Regions from separate parts of the Agrobacterium sp. DKPNP3 genome, predicted to be linked through region 2. Evidence: riboswitches for the same ligand, from Rfam matches in the RefSeq annotation. Region 2 holds a riboswitch; each other region holds the start of a gene.
What was found. A riboswitch is a leader RNA that binds a small molecule or an ion and turns the genes downstream of it on or off. The one in region 2 is predicted to bind cobalamin.
Positions count from the first base shown of each region.

Region 1 (5,074 bases), on a different contig from region 2:
CTGTCGAGATCGAGGTGCTGCTCCATATGAGCAGCCAGGCGGTCGAGAACCGCATCCACCTGCGCATCATAATTCAGGTCGGTGCCCTGCCCGCCGAGACGCTCCAGCCACGCGCTGCGCTGGCTGTCATCCGCAAAAAGACCGTGAATATAGGTGCCGAAGACACGGCCATCGGGTGAGATCGCGCCATCGTCATGTCCATTGATCGTCGAAAACGGCAGTTCGCCCGCTATTCCCGTGGTTTCCCCGACATGCATTTCATAGCCGGATAAACTAACGCCATCAAAACTTGCGCCGTGAACGGAAACGAGCCGCTTGTCACCCGTCAAAACCGTGTCGACATCAAGCAGGCCGAGCCCCTCGACAGTCGCCGGCGGTCCCTCGATGCCGTCAGGATCGGCAACGGTTTTTCCAAGCATCTGGTATCCACCGCAAAGGCCGAGAACGTAGCCGCCGCGCCTCACATGCGCCTTTATATCAATGTCCAGGCCCGCATCTTTCAGCACGGCAAGATCGGCAATTGTGGATTTCGAGCCGCAAAGCAGAACCAACTGGCAATCGGCGGGGATCGTCTCACCGGGCCGTATACGGATGAGTTCTACATCCGCTTCCATGTCGAGGGGATCGAGATCGTCGAAATTGGAAATATGCGGTAGGATCGGCACGGCGATGCGGATTTTTGCGTCCTGTTTTAGCTCTGTGGGGCCGGAAAGTCCAAGCGCATCTTCCGCTGGCAGCTTTCTCGCGTCGGCAAAGTGCGGCAGAAGGCCGATGGAGGCCCAGCCGGTCTTTTCCGAAATTATTTGCATCCCGTCCGCAAACAGCTCCGGATCGCCGCGAAAACGGTTGACGATGAAACCTTCGATCATCGCCACGTCATCGACGTCGAGCACCGCCCTGGTCCCGACGAGGCTGGCGATGACACCGCCGCGGTCGATATCGCCGATCAGGATCACCGGCGCATCGGCCGCGCGGGCAAAACCCATGTTGGCGATGTCGTTGGCGCGCAGGTTGATTTCGGACGCGCTGCCAGCCCCTTCCACCAGCACCAGATCGGCCTGTTGTTTCAGGTGCTCGAAACTATCAAGCACGCGCGGCATCAGCCCGGCCTTCATATGCTGATAATCGGCCGCCTTGGCATTACCGATGATCTTGCCCTGCACGACCACCTGTGCGCCGGTTTCGCTTTGCGGCTTCAGCAGCACCGGGTTCATGTGCACGGAAAGCGGCACGCCCGCCGCCCGCGCCTGTAGCGCCTGCGCACGGCCGATCTCGCCACCATCCGCGGTGACAGCGGCATTGTTCGACATGTTCTGCGGCTTGAACGGCACGACGGAGAGGCCGCGTCGGGTGAATGCGCGGGCAAGGCCGGCCACCATCAGCGATTTGCCGACATCCGAGCCCGTTCCCTGAAACATCAGCACCCGTGCAACCATGTCAGAATTCAATCCCCGCCTGCGCCTTCACGCCCGCCTTGAAGTGGTGTTTAACGAGGGTCATTTCCGTCACCATATCCGCCGCGTCGATCAGCGGCTGCTTGGCATTGCGGCCGGTGACGATGACGTGCAAATCCGGCCGGCGGCTGGACAGTGTCTCAACAACCTCCGCCAACGGCAGGTAGTCGTAACGCAAGGCGATGTTCAGTTCGTCCAGAACCAGAAGGCCGATCGTTTCATCGGCCATCAGAGCCTTGGCCTCCTCCCATGCCTTCGTAGCCGCTGCGACATCACGTTTCAGATCCTGCGTGTCCCAGGTGAACCCTTCGCCCATGGTGCGCCACACGATCCTGTCGCCGAACAAGCTCAGGGCCTGCTGTTCGCCTGTCGACCAGGCACCCTTGATGAACTGAACGATGCCGACCCTTCGCCCGGTGCCGAGCATTCGCAGGGCGAGGCCGAAGGCCGCTGTGGACTTGCCCTTGCCGGGACCCGTATTGATCATCAGCAGACCTTTTTCGATCGTCTTTTCAGCAACCTCGGCGTCCTGCACCGTCTTGCGATTGACCATTTTCTGCCGGTGGCGCTCGGCTTCGTTGGCGCTGATGTCGCGTGTCATTCAATTTCCTCTTCTTCCACCTGTGCGGAGTCGCCCGCCACAGGAGCGGCGACTATACCCAATTTGCCGCACCCGGCAATCTGCCGTGCCGATGGCTCGCGGCATTGACCCATGCTTCCGTTCAGCCTAAGGGTAAGGGACTGACGGTCTTTTCCCGGCAACGGGAAAAGCTAAGAGGGAACACGGTTCCACCCCAACGATGGGTCATTCCGTGGCTGCCCCCGCAACTGTAAGCGGTAAGCCCGCACCGTAAAGCCACTGGACCCGCAATGGGTTCGGGAAGGCGGTGCCAAGGCGTCAAGCCGCGAGCCAGGAGACCTGCCGTTTCAGGAAAAACGTCTGCCGGGCGGGGTGCTCCGGTCAGTCGGTTCGTTCGAAGGTTCGGCTTGCGGCCACCCGCGTGCCGTCTTTGAAATCCGCACCCCAAGATTTTTGCAAGGCGCGGGAAACGATACGGCTTGGATATTTCAGCGACATCTTCTTCCACCAGCGGAAATACGCAGGACGAAACGGCGCCCGGCGTGACCGTTTTCATTTGCAGAAGCTGCCGTGATGAAGCCGATGCCAATGTGGAACCGCGCCCGGGTTCGCGCCTCGTCGAAGCCGTCATGGCAAAGGCTGAGGAAGCGGGTGTCACGGTTCGTTCCGTCAACTGCCTTGCCAATTGCAAGCGCGGCCTCAGCGCCGTGCTGCGCAGCGCCAACGGCTGGTCCTACGTCTTTGGCGGGCTGACAACCGACGGCGCTGATGATTTGCTGGCCGGGGCGAAACTGCTTGCTGCCGCCTCCGATGGCCTGATGCCGTGGCGCGGCCGCCCCGAATCCTTAAAGCGCGGCATGGTCGCGCGCATTCCGCCTTTCGATTTTACCGAGGAGAGATCATGAGCACCCTTCTGGACCGCGTTCCCTGCACCATCGTTACCGGCTTTCTGGGGGCTGGCAAGACCACGCTGCTGCGCGGCCTTCTCGAAAAACTTGACGGCAAGCGGCTCGCCATCATCGTCAACGAGTTCGGCGACATCGGCATTGACGGCGAAATCCTCAAAGGCTGCGGCATTGAAAGCTGCCCCGAGGAAAACATCGTCGAGCTGGCCAATGGCTGCATCTGCTGCACGGTGGCGGATGATTTCCAGCCTGCGATCGAACAAATCCTCAGCCGCCAGCCGAAGGTGGAGCACATTCTCATCGAGACCTCGGGTCTCGCCCTGCCCAAGCCGCTGGTACAGGCCTTCCAGTGGCCGGCCATCAAGAGCCGGGTTACTGTCGATGCCGTGGTGGCCGTGGTGGATGGGGCTGCGCTTGCCGAGGGCCAGGTGGCTCACGACATGGAGGCGCTCGCCGCCCAGCGCGCCAATGACGAAGCGCTCGACCACGACGACCCTGTCGAAGAGGTTTTCGAGGATCAGGTCGCCTGCGCCGATCTCATCGTGCTCACAAAGGCTGATCTTCTTGACGTTGCTGGCTTGGAAAAGGCCAAGGCGCATATTCTCGACCATCTGCCGAAGGCGGCAAAGATCGTCGTGGCCTCCAATGGCGCCATCGACCCTGCCGTGCTGATCGGCCTTGGCCTTGCCGTCGAAGACGATATTGAAAACCGCCGCACCCATCATGACGGCGAACTTGACCACGAGCATGATGATTTCGACAGCTTCGTCATTGATCTGCCGGCTGTTGCCGATCCGGAAGCCCTTGCGATCCGCATTGCCGAAACGGCAGCGGCTGAGAATGTCCTGCGTATCAAGGGCTTCATCGAGGTATCCACCAAGCCGATGCGGTTGCAGGTGCAAGCCGTCGGTAGCCGCGTGAACCACTATTACGATCGGCCGTGGGCCGCAGGTGAAGAGCGCCGCAGCCGCCTTGTCGTCATCGGCGAAAAGGGCATCAACCGTGAGAAGATCGAGCAGATGCTGGCTGCCTGACACACGCATTTATCCGGGCGCAAGCAGCGACAGACGTCTGATGGACATGCTTTAGATGCATATTCTTGCCACCACATCATCGTCCCTGGACGACCTGATCGAGCCGGTTGACCTCAACCAGCCTCGCTCAGATGTGGTGATGCTGTCTTTTTCAGCAAGCGATCTGGCAGGGCTGGAACAGGCTTGGCGACAGGCGGAGGACGCGTCGACCACCCTTTCCTGCGCCAACTTGTCAGAGCTTCGGCATCCCATGTCGGTCGATCTTTGGATCGAAAAGACGGCGGAGCACGCGCGCGCGATCCTTATCCGGATTCTCGGCGGCGCGGAGCGCTGGCGTTACGGCGTCGACCAGCTTTCCATGCTCGCGCGGCGACGTGGCATCAGGCTTCTGCTCCTGCCGGGCGAATGCAGCGAGCGGGACGAAAAACTGGAGGCTGCTTCTAGCGTCGGTCAAGACATTTTAGTGTCCGCTCTTTCGTTCTTCCGCGAGGGCGGGCAGGAAAATATGCGCCGCCTCGCCGCTGGTCTTGCTGCCCTAGCAAGGGGTGGGGTTTGGCCCGAGATCATGGCCGAACCGTTGCCAAAAGTCGGTTTTTACCGCCCGGGTTCAGGCGTGGTGGACAGGTTGCAAGCCTGTGCCGGCTTTGCCGTCGGCGCTCCGGTTCTGCCCATTCTCTTTTATCGCTCCATGCTTTTGGCGAATGATGTCGCGCCCGTGGATGCCCTGTACGAGGCGCTGTCGCGCCGCGGCTTTGCGCCCGTTCCGATTTTTGTCAGCGGCCTGAAGGATCGCGAGGCGATCCGTTTTCTCGCGACCGTGTTGCCCGATATCGCGCCCGCCGCCATCGTTGCTGGGACCGCTTTTGCCAGTCAGACGGATGATGAAGGGGAAACCTTGTTCGACCGGATGGGCGTTCCGGTGTTTCAAGTGGTGATGGCAACGACGCGACGGGATGGCTGGGCGGAAAACGCCCGCGGTCTCAACCCTTCCGATCTTGCGATGCATGTGGTCCTGCCGGAATTGGATGGCCGGATTCTCGCCGGTGCGATCTCATTCAAACAGCCGCGCATGGTCGGTGGCACGAGCCTGATCAATGTCCC
Region 1 covers NZ_JBQYSN010000007.1:1,923-6,996, reverse strand. The annotation lists gene ACUTJJ_RS03380 (cobyric acid synthase) at 1-1,436, opposite strand, end outside; gene cobO (cob(I)yrinic acid a,c-diamide adenosyltransferase) at 1,438-2,055, opposite strand; cobalamin riboswitch at 2,183-2,395, shown strand; gene ACUTJJ_RS03370 (DUF1636 family protein) at 2,514-2,939, shown strand; gene cobW (cobalamin biosynthesis protein CobW) at 2,936-3,973, shown strand; partial or broken gene cobN (cobaltochelatase subunit CobN) at 4,029-5,074, shown strand, end outside.
Region 1: linked by a shared signal. The riboswitch ahead of ACUTJJ_RS03370 (DUF1636 family protein) and the one ahead of nrdH (glutaredoxin-like protein NrdH) in region 2 are both predicted to bind cobalamin.

Region 2 (5,074 bases):
GCTGATGGCACGCGAACCCATTCTCACGGCACGCAATCTCGTCAAGCGATACGGACGCGTGACCGCACTCGACAATGCCGATTTCGATCTCTATCCCGGTGAAATTCTTGCCGTCATCGGTGATAACGGCGCTGGCAAATCCTCGCTCATCAAGGCAATCTCGGGCGCGGTGACGCCCGACGAAGGGGAGATCAGGCTCGAAGGCAAGCCGGTGCAGTTCCGCTCACCGATCGAAGCGCGAAAGGCCGGTATCGAAACCGTCTACCAGAACCTCGCACTCTCACCAGCCCTGTCGATCGCCGACAACATGTTCCTCGGCCGCGAAATCCGCAAGCCCGGCATAGCCGGCAGCCTTTTTCGTGCCCTTGACCGGCCGGCCATGGAAAAGTTCGCGCGGGACAAGCTCTCCGAACTTGGATTGATGACCATCCAGAACATCAATCAGGCGGTGGAAACGCTCTCCGGCGGCCAGCGGCAGGGTGTAGCCGTAGCACGCGCAGCCGCTTTCGGCTCGAAGGTGGTGATTCTTGACGAGCCGACAGCCGCTCTTGGCGTCAAGGAAAGCCGGCGCGTCCTTGAGCTCATCCTCGACGTCCGCGCCCGTGGATTGCCGATCGTCCTGATTTCGCACAACATGCCGCATGTGTTCGAGGTGGCGGATCGCATTCATATCCATCGGTTGGGCAAGCGCCTCTGCGTCATCAATCCGAAGGATTATTCGATGTCCGACGCAGTCGCCTTCATGACCGGCGCCAAGGAAGCGCCGAAGGAAACGCTCGCCGCATGACGTTGAAGCTCGTAACGATCGTTGAAGACGTTCTTCGACGGGCAAAGGGCCAGTCCCGTTTCATCGTTGCCATTGCCGGCCCCCCAGGGGCCGGCAAATCCACGCTGGCGGATGCCCTGTGTGATGCTCTCATCGCACGTGGCGAAACGGCCGCCGTGCTTCCCATGGACGGCTTCCATATGGATAATGGCATCCTTGAAGAGCGGGGGCTTTTGCCGCGGAAGGGTGCGCCGGAAACATTCGATGTCCGTGGCTTTCTGGATATCGTCTCTGCCGTTCGGCAGGGCGGGCAGGAAGTGCTGGTGCCGGTTTTCGATCGTTCCCGAGAAATCGCCATCGCCTCTGCCCGTGCCATCGCGCCTGAAACGCGCTTTATTCTGGCTGAGGGCAATTATCTACTGCTCAACGAAGCGCCCTGGACAAGGCTATCCGACCATTTTGATTTGAGTGTCTTTGTAGGACCTTCCGTGACCGTTCTGGAACAGAGACTGCGTGACAGATGGCTGGGCTTTGGCCTCGATGCGGCTCAGATTCACGCCAAGCTTTTCGAGAACGATCTTCCGAATGGAAAACGGGTGATTGAAAACGCCCGCCCGGCCGATATCCACATCGACATCTGGGAATAGATCGACGTTCCCCGAACATCACGTGTTTCGCGCCGTTTAGCGGCTGTCGCTCTGCAATGAATCTTTTTGATCCACAGGGGCCAGCTTTCGCGTCGTCTACTGGTTGACGGCAGGATTTCCTCATATACTATATCTAGTGTTCAAGGTTCTTCCGATTCGCAAGGGTTGGGAGCTAAGACGGGAATTCGGTGCGTTACGCCATTGAGGCGGAACAAGGCCGAAACTGCCCCCGCAACTGTAAGCGGCGAGCATCGTTCCGATTTGAGTCACTGGGGCTGAAAGCTTCGGGAAGGCCGGAATGAATGTTGTGACCCGCAAGTCAGGAGACCTGCCTTGAGCGCAAACGTCCACGGGCGGGGTGTCCGGAGGAAGGTGTATCGCGCAAATGACTTGCGTGCGCCCTTTTCTGCCCCCTCCATAACAAGCTTCGGGGTGAAGTCATGCCAGTGCATATTTTTAAGTTGCTACGCTCCTCAGCGTAGGGAGCGACTTCTGGTGCTTGAAGCGTGCCCGAAAAATCAATCTGTTTTCATTCGGATCGCACGAACTTTCAAACACCAATCATCACCTGAATGACAGAACCATCACCGTCCGGTTGCGATTGCAATCGGCAAGGCTTTGCCGCGTCCAAAATTGGCTTCGAGAGGGAAATTATGACCGTCACCGTTTACAGTAAACCCGCCTGCGTCCAATGCACCGCCACTTATCGCGCCCTCGACCGTATCGGCGTTCCCTATGAGATATTGACATTTCCGAAGATGCGGAGGCGCTCGACCACGTCCGTGGCCTCGGCTACATGCAGGTTCCCGTAGTCGTTGCCGGCGAACGCCATTGGGCGGGTTTCCGGCCGGATATGATCGGCGCGATCAGCTGAGGCGGCGGGCGATGAGCCTGATCGTCTATTATTCCAGCCGTTCTGAAAACACTCATCGTTTCCTTCTGAAACTGGGGCGGCGGTTGCTTCGCCTGCCGCTCGGCGCTGAAGAGGATGTACCGCACGTGTCGGAACCCTATGTGCTCGTCACCCCAACCTATGGCGGCGGCGGCACCAAAGGGGCAGTGCCGAAACCCGTGATCCGGTTTTTGAACGAGCCCTCCAACCGCAACCTCATCCGCGGCGTCATTGCGGCGGGAAACACCAGTTTTGGCGCTGCCTTCGCATCCGCCGGAGATATCGTCTCGCGCAAATGCGCCGTGCCGTTTCTCTATCGCTTTGAGCTTCTCGGAACGGAAGAAGACGTCGCCAACGTCAAACATGGATTGGACCGATTTTGGACACGCTGACCGCTAGCGCATTGCGCAATGATACCAAACAGCCAACAGCCGCAAGCCAGAAGCCGCTTGATGCGGGCTTGGACTACCACGCACTGAACGCGATGTTGAACCTCTATGACGAGAACGGAAAAATCCAGCTCGACAAGGATCGGCTCGCTGCCCGTCAATATTTCCTCCAGCACGTAAATCAGAATACGGTGTTTTTCCATAACCTTAGGGAAAAGCTCGATTATCTGGTGACGGAGGGCTATTACGAGCAGGCGGTGCTGGACCAGTATTCCTTCAATTTCGTGCGCGATCTCTATGATAAGGCCTATGCGCGGAAGTTTCGCTTTCCGACGTTCCTCGGTGCGTTCAAATACTACACCTCTTACACCCTGAAGACCTTCGACGGGAAACGTTATCTGGAGCGTTATGAGGACCGCGTCTGCATGGTGGCGCTGGCTCTTGCGCGGGGTGACGAGCAGCTTGCCCGCGATCTGGTCGAAGAGATCATTTCCGGCCGTTTTCAGCCGGCAACGCCAACATTTCTCAATGCTGGCAAGAAGAGCCGCGGTGAGCTGGTCTCGTGTTTCCTGCTGCGCGTGGAAGACAATATGGAAAGCATCGGCCGCTCCATCAATTCGGCGCTGCAGCTTTCTAAACGCGGTGGTGGCGTGGCGCTGTCCTTGACCAATATTCGCGAATTCGGCGCGCCGATCAAGCAGATTGAAAACCAGTCGTCCGGCGTTATTCCCGTCATGAAGCTGCTGGAAGACAGTTTTTCCTACGCCAACCAGCTTGGTGCGCGTCAGGGTGCCGGCGCGGTCTATCTGCACGCCCACCACCCGGATATCATGCGCTTCCTCGATACCAAGCGCGAAAATGCGGACGAGAAAATCCGTGTCAAGACCCTGTCGCTCGGCGTTGTCATCCCAGACATCACCTTCGAGCTCGCCCGCAACAACGAGGAAATGTATCTGTTCTCGCCCTATGATGTGGAGCGGGTCTATGGGGTGCCCTTCACCGAAATCTCGGTGACGGAAAAGTACCACGAGATGGTCGCCGACAGCCGCATCCGAAAGAAGAAGATCAAGGCGCGCGAATTTTTCCAGGTCATCGCCGAAATCCAGTTCGAGAGCGGTTATCCCTATATCATGTTCGAAGATACGGTGAATCGGGCAAATCCGATTGCCGGTCGCATCAGTATGAGCAATCTCTGCTCGGAAATCCTGCAGGTCAGCGAAGCGAGCGCATTCAATGCCGATCTCTCCTATAGCCACATGGGCAAGGATATTTCCTGCAATCTCGGTTCGTTGAATATCGCCGCGGCAATGGATTCGGCCGATTTCGGCAAGACCATTGAAACCTCCATCAGGGCACTGACGGCGGTGTCGGACGTGAGCCACATTTCCTCCGTTCCGTCTGTTGAAAAGGGCAACGACGAAAGCCATGCCATCGGACTCGGTCAGATGAACCTGCACGGTTATCTGGCGCGCGAGCGCATCTTCTATGGCTCCGAAGAAGGCATAGATTTCACCAATATCTATTTCTACACCGTGACCTATCACGCTATCCGCGCCAGCAACCGGCTGGCGATGGAGAGAGGCCAGAGCTTCAAGGGCTTCGAAAACTCCAAATATGCTTCGGGCGAATATTTCGACAAATATACCGAACGGGAATGGCTGCCGGCGACGGAAAAGGTCCGCGACTTGTTCGAAAAGGCCGGCATCGCCATTCCAACGCAGGAAGACTGGAATGTTTTGAAGGGGGAGGTCATGGCATCAGGCCTCTATAACCAGAACCTTCAGGCCGTGCCACCGACAGGCTCGATCTCCTATATCAACCACTCCACATCTTCCATCCATCCGATCGTTTCCAAGATTGAAATCCGTAAGGAGGGAAAGATTGGCCGCGTTTATTATCCGGCTTCCTATCTCTCAAATGATAATCTTGAGTATTATCAGGACGCCTACGAAATTGGACCGGAAAAGATCATCGACACCTATGCGGCAGCCACCCAGCATGTCGATCAGGGCCTGTCGCTGACGCTGTTCTTCCGTGATACGGCCACGACCCGCGATATCAATCGGGCACAGATCTATGCTTGGAAGAAGGGCATCAAGACCATCTATTACATCCGTTTGCGCCAGATGGCGCTGGAAGGCACGCAGGTTCAGGGCTGCGTTTCCTGCACGCTCTGATTAGGGGGACAAGACAATGAACATCGCCGTAAAACCCGTGTCCCGTATCCGAGCGGTCAACTGGAACCGCATCGAAGACGACAAGGACCTCGAAGTCTGGAACCGCCTGACCTCGAACTTTTGGCTGCCGGAAAAGGTGCCGCTTTCCAACGATATTCCTTCCTGGGGAACGCTGAAACCGGAAGAACAGAAACTGACGATCC
Region 2 covers NZ_JBQYSN010000087.1:12,783-17,856, reverse strand. The annotation lists gene ACUTJJ_RS19865 (ABC transporter permease) at 1-5, shown strand, start outside; gene ACUTJJ_RS19860 (ATP-binding cassette domain-containing protein) at 5-787, shown strand; gene ACUTJJ_RS19855 (nucleoside triphosphate hydrolase) at 784-1,413, shown strand; cobalamin riboswitch at 1,540-1,763, shown strand; partial or broken gene nrdH (glutaredoxin-like protein NrdH) at 2,067-2,287, shown strand; gene nrdI (class Ib ribonucleoside-diphosphate reductase assembly flavoprotein NrdI) at 2,299-2,697, shown strand; gene nrdE (class 1b ribonucleoside-diphosphate reductase subunit alpha) at 2,709-4,871, shown strand; gene nrdF (class 1b ribonucleoside-diphosphate reductase subunit beta) at 4,888-5,074, shown strand, end outside.

Region 3 (5,074 bases), on a different contig from region 2:
CAAGACCGATCTGCCCGAGCTCAACGAGATGATCACGCTGCTTGCCTCCTACCACGGCGATGCGGCGGCGATCACGCCGGCGAAACTGGAACGCGACCTGTTCGGCCCGCTGCCATGGGTGCACGGGCTGGTGGCCGAGGCGGACGGTGCGCTGATCGGTTACGCGCTGCTTCTGCCGCTCTACCGGGCGCAAGAAGGCCGGCGCGGGCTGGAGCTGCATCACCTCTTCGTCCGTGATGGCCATCGCGGCCATGGCACCGGCCAGCATCTGGTGTCCCGCGCGCGGGATATCGCCAAGCGGCTCGGCTGCGACTATCTTTCCGTCAGCGCCACAACAGGCAATGTGGCGGCGCATCGTTTCTACGAAAACATGGATTTCGCGCCGCGTCCGGTCACCGGCATGCGCTACATGCAGTCCATCGCCTGATTGACCTACGGAGACGGCCATGACACGGATCGCCATTGCGTTGGCTGAGGATTTTGCGGACTGGGAGCCGGCGCTGCTGGCGGCGGCGGCGCGCAGCTATCTCGGCGTCGAGATTGTTTATGCCACGCCCGATGGCCGGCCGATAACGTCCATGGGCGGGCTGAAGGTAACGCCGGATACATCCTATGACGCACTCGATCCCGTCGACATCCATGCGCTCGTCATCCCCGGCGGTCTCAGCTGGGAAAAGGGCACGGCTGCCGATCTTGGCGGGCTGGTATACCGGTTTCGCGACAGGCACCGGCTGGTCGCCGGCATCTGCGCGGCGGCAAGTGCGCTCGGCGGCACGGGCGTTCTTGATGATGTCGCCCATACCGGCAATGCGCTGGCATCGCACAAGGCCTATCCGGCCTATCGCGGTGAGGCTCATTATCGCGATCAACCGAAAGCGGTCAGTGACGGCGGCATTATCACGGCAGCCGGCAGCGCGCCGGTCAGTTTCGCCGTGGAAATTCTGAAAAGCCTCGGACTCTTTGGTCCGGAAGCCGAGGCGGAACTTCAGGTTTTTGCGGCGGAGCATGGGTGAGGCGCAGAGCGTTCTTCTGCCCTCCCTCCGTCATACCGGCCCTGAGCCGGTATCCAACCAGCCCAAGTCCTTGGGCTGAAAAGACTTCCCCCGCCGCGCAGACGCGCGTCGGCTGGATGCCGGATCAAGTCCGGCATGACGGTCGAGAAGAGGATGTCTCTCGCAAATCATCCTGCGCTATTCTCGATCAAGCACCCGGCACACGCGCGCCGCAAACTCCGGTCCCTCGCCTGAAATCGCGCGGCGGATATCGCGGCTGTTCAAATGCAGGCTGCGGCCGGAGGGCAAGTTTGAGCGTTTGATCTTGAAGATTGCCGCAGCGGCAAAAGCAGCTTCGTGGTCTTGAAAATAGGCAAGCGCCGCATGACGATCGGGGCTCGGCCCCAGCACCGCCTTGAAGGCGAGACGGTGCACGGCGCATAGCGCGCCGTGACCGGGAACGGCAAAACGCAGCGCATCGAGTTCCTCACTCCATTCCGCTGCGTCCTGCATGGTTTCAAGCCTGCTGGAAGCGCTTCAGGAACAACGCGCTCAACGTGCCGATGAGCGCCCAGAAGACGAAGCTGGTGACGGTGGCGGCGACGATGAACTGACGCTCGAGCGGCAGCGGCGCCAGCGCATGCTCGCCTTCCGGCGGCAGCGGCGCACCCACCACATGCGGCGCGACGATGATCACCAGCGCCAGAACAATCGCCCAGGGCTCGCGACGGAATGCGATCAGCGCAATGCCGCCCGCAGTTGCGGCAACGGTTGCAAGCCACCAGATCTGCCGTGATTCAAGGGCTGCGGCCGGGCTGCCCGGCAATTCCGGTGGCAGGCCGATCATAGGAGCAAGCATGACGGCGGCAAAGCCGGCAACGCCCCAGAGAAGGCCTTCGCGCCAGCCGGCATTGGTACCACGCAGCGACATGAGGCCAGTCAGCACCAGCGCGTAACCGATGGCGGTCAGCACATTGGCCGCGACGGTGTAGGCGGTGCGCTCGAAACCATCGGCTGGAGCCCATGCCTCGTCATTGTGCTCATGGGCAGGAGCCGCAGCGACCGGTGCAGGCGCATCATGGCTGTGCGGCGCTTCACCAGCGCTTTCAAAGGTTTCCGCCTGAAGGATGAGCGGCGTCGTGCCGACAGCCTGCATGGCGGAGACAGCGAAGCCGCCGACAATGCCGACGAGAATGGCGGTAAAGACGATGTTACGGAAGAAAGACATGCCGCTCCCCCCTCAGTGGCAGGGGAAGGCGTTGGCATGGCGCGTGTCATGCGCGGCATTGTGGACGGCTTCCACATGGGAAAAACCGACAAAACCGACTACGAACAGACCAAGCACGATCGCGGTGAGCGATTGCGCGAAGCTCGCTGTTTTTGCAGACGCGGCGGCATTGGCCGTATTCTGATTGATGGACATGGTGACCCCTCTCCGGCGCGACCCCGCGCCTTTGGACGCGGCCGGTCGGCAGAAGCCGCAAGACCGCATGCGATATACTTCACCACGGGGATACGAGACTGACACAGGGCGGCATTGATCCCGCCACCCTGAAATTCCGCTCTTCCGGACACCCCGCCGGCATGGACATTTCCGTGATGGCAGGTCTCCTGGCTTACGGGTCAAAACCTGAAACGCCTTCCCGGCATCGCTCTCGCCCTGAATGGGGCGAGATGGCTTGCCAGTGGCATTTCGTTTCAGGCTCTCCGCTCACAGTTGCGGGGGCAGCCACGAATGAGGATGTCTCCCTATCGTGTTCCCTTTTCACCTTCCGGAACGCCCGGAAGGAACCATCACAGGATTGTTATCCGATGGGCGAGAGCGGGAGTCAATGGTGGGCCTGATTTCGAACTGCACGCCGTCGCCTCCGCCTCCGTCACCCCGGACTAGATCAGGGGTCCAGCGCGATCAAGTCCTTGATCGTAAGAGACTCTTCTCACGGCGCAGACGCGTCGTGGCTGGATGCCGGATCTGGTCCGGCATGACGGCTGAGGATTACCGCGCCGGGATCGCCTTCAGATAGGCGGCAATCGCATCGCGATCTTCGGCGGTCAGATGCGCCATGTTCTGCTGCACCTTGACCATGGAGCCGCCGACACTGTCAAATTCAGGGGTAAAGCCGGTTTCGAGATAGCCGGCAATATCGGCCTTTGTCCAGCTGCCGATGCTCTGCGAACCGGGGGTAATGTCTGGAATGCGGCCCTCGCCTTCGGGATTGGGGCCGCCCGCCAGCCATTTGTCCGCCAGGAAGCCGCCAAGCGCATTGCGTGGCGTGTGGCATTCGCCGCAATGGCCGGGTCCTTCCACCAGATATTGGCCACGCAGCAGCTCGGCATTGGCGTTGGCAAGCTCGACGCGCGGCGGGGCGGCGGGGTCGAAATAAAGGAACTTCCAGCCGCCCAGCACCATGCGCATGTTGAAGGGGAACGGCAACTCGTGATCCGGCGCATCGTTCTGGCTGGCCGGCAGGGTTTTCAGGTATCCGAAGAGATCGTTGATGTCCTTCTGCGTCATGCGAGCATAGGACGCGTAGGGGAAGGACGGATAGAGATGCTCGCCATTCTTGCCGACGCCGCGCGTCATGGCATCGCCGAACTCCGCCAGCGTCCAGGCGCCGATGCCGTGCTGCGGATCGGAGGAGATATTTGGAACATGGAAGGTTCCGAAGGGACTTGGCAGCGCTTGTCCGCCCGAAAGCGTCAGTTGCGCCTCTCCCTTCGCATCGGATGCGGCGTGACAGCTGGCGCAGCCGCCGGCCCAGAACAGCGTTTCGCCGTTGGCGAGATCGGGGTCGCCCAGGCTGACCCAATGGCTTGGCGCCTGCCGTTCAGGCGCTGTAACCCAGGTAAATATGCCGTAGCCCGCAATCGCCGCAATCACGGCACCACCGACGAGTTTCGTCCAGATGGAGGACATGCCCCTCTCCCCAATCTCACCTGACCTGGCCAGGTGCCTTGCCTGCCGGAAAACGCCGCCTGTGAGCGGCGTTTCCAGATACGTCGCTTATTTCTTCAGACGGTAGGTCTGGTGGCAGGTGCCGCAATCGGCGCCGAGCGTCTTCATGGCCGTGGCAACGCCGGCCTGGTCGGTGGGCATATTGGCGAGAACCGCATCGGCGTCCGTCCCGAGCTTAACGGCCTTGGCCTTGAAATCATCGAAATTTTCCCAGATGGCCGGCGCTGCCGCGCTGCCGGTCTCGGTGCCAGCGGGAAACTGGTCAGGGAAAGCCTTCGCATTGGTGCTGATGGTTGTCACGGCAGTCTTGACGGTGTCCGCATCAAAGGGCTTCTCGCCCTTGGAGATCGCGGCAAGCGAACCCATGGCGCCACCGATCTGCTTCATCATGCCTTCGCGCTTTTCGACTTCGCCGGCAGCGTAGACCGCTCCGGCGCAAAGACAGCCGAACAGCATGGCCGCCGTGATGGTTTTCAGTTTCATACACTCTCTCCTTGATGCCGGCGAACGCCGGGCTTTGAACGCAACGCCGGGAGGATGCCCTGTCCCCATGGCGAAAAGAAGTCACATTGCGGTGAATTCTTCCAAGAAAACAGAAGTCTAGGCAGGATGACGACGCACATCACGCCGGCTCTATGGCCGGACGCTGACAGCAGGCTGAATGGGAATAACCGCCTGGAAGCAGGCGGCGCGGCCGATAAATGTCACTGAAGCCGGCGACGGAAGCAGCCGATGCCCCGATCAGAGCGCCAAAACGCGGTCTTCCTCACGGCCAAATCCCCGAATCGCGATCCGGTCGGCAAACACATCGGCGATGGCAAAGGTATTGCGGTCGGGTGTATCGACCATGCCCTTGAAATTGACGAAATGGGTCTTGCCGAGCACGCCGTAATTGCCCTCGTGATTATGGCCGTTGAACCATGCGACGGCAGACGGGTGCGCACCGAGAATCTCGAGAATGCGTTGCGCATCCCACATATTGTGGGCGTTTTCCGGAAAAACCGGGTAGTGGCAGAAAACGACGACTTTTTCGCCTGTAGCATCCGCCTTTTGCAGAACCGACCGAAGCCAATCGAACTGCGCGTCACCCAGCGATGCATTCCAGTCCTGCGCATTGATTGCGCCT
Region 3 covers NZ_JBQYSN010000044.1:24,556-29,629, forward strand. The annotation lists gene ACUTJJ_RS13685 (GNAT family N-acetyltransferase) at 1-427, shown strand, start outside; gene ACUTJJ_RS13690 (type 1 glutamine amidotransferase family protein) at 447-1,013, shown strand; gene ACUTJJ_RS13695 (hypothetical protein) at 1,191-1,505, opposite strand; gene ACUTJJ_RS13700 (CbtA family protein) at 1,510-2,220, opposite strand; gene ACUTJJ_RS13705 (CbtB domain-containing protein) at 2,233-2,415, opposite strand; cobalamin riboswitch at 2,577-2,803, opposite strand; gene ACUTJJ_RS13710 (c-type cytochrome) at 2,989-3,909, opposite strand; gene ACUTJJ_RS13715 (c-type cytochrome) at 3,997-4,431, opposite strand; gene ACUTJJ_RS13720 (metallophosphoesterase) at 4,690-5,074, opposite strand, start outside.
Region 3: linked by a shared signal. The riboswitch ahead of ACUTJJ_RS13705 (CbtB domain-containing protein) and the one ahead of nrdH (glutaredoxin-like protein NrdH) in region 2 are both predicted to bind cobalamin.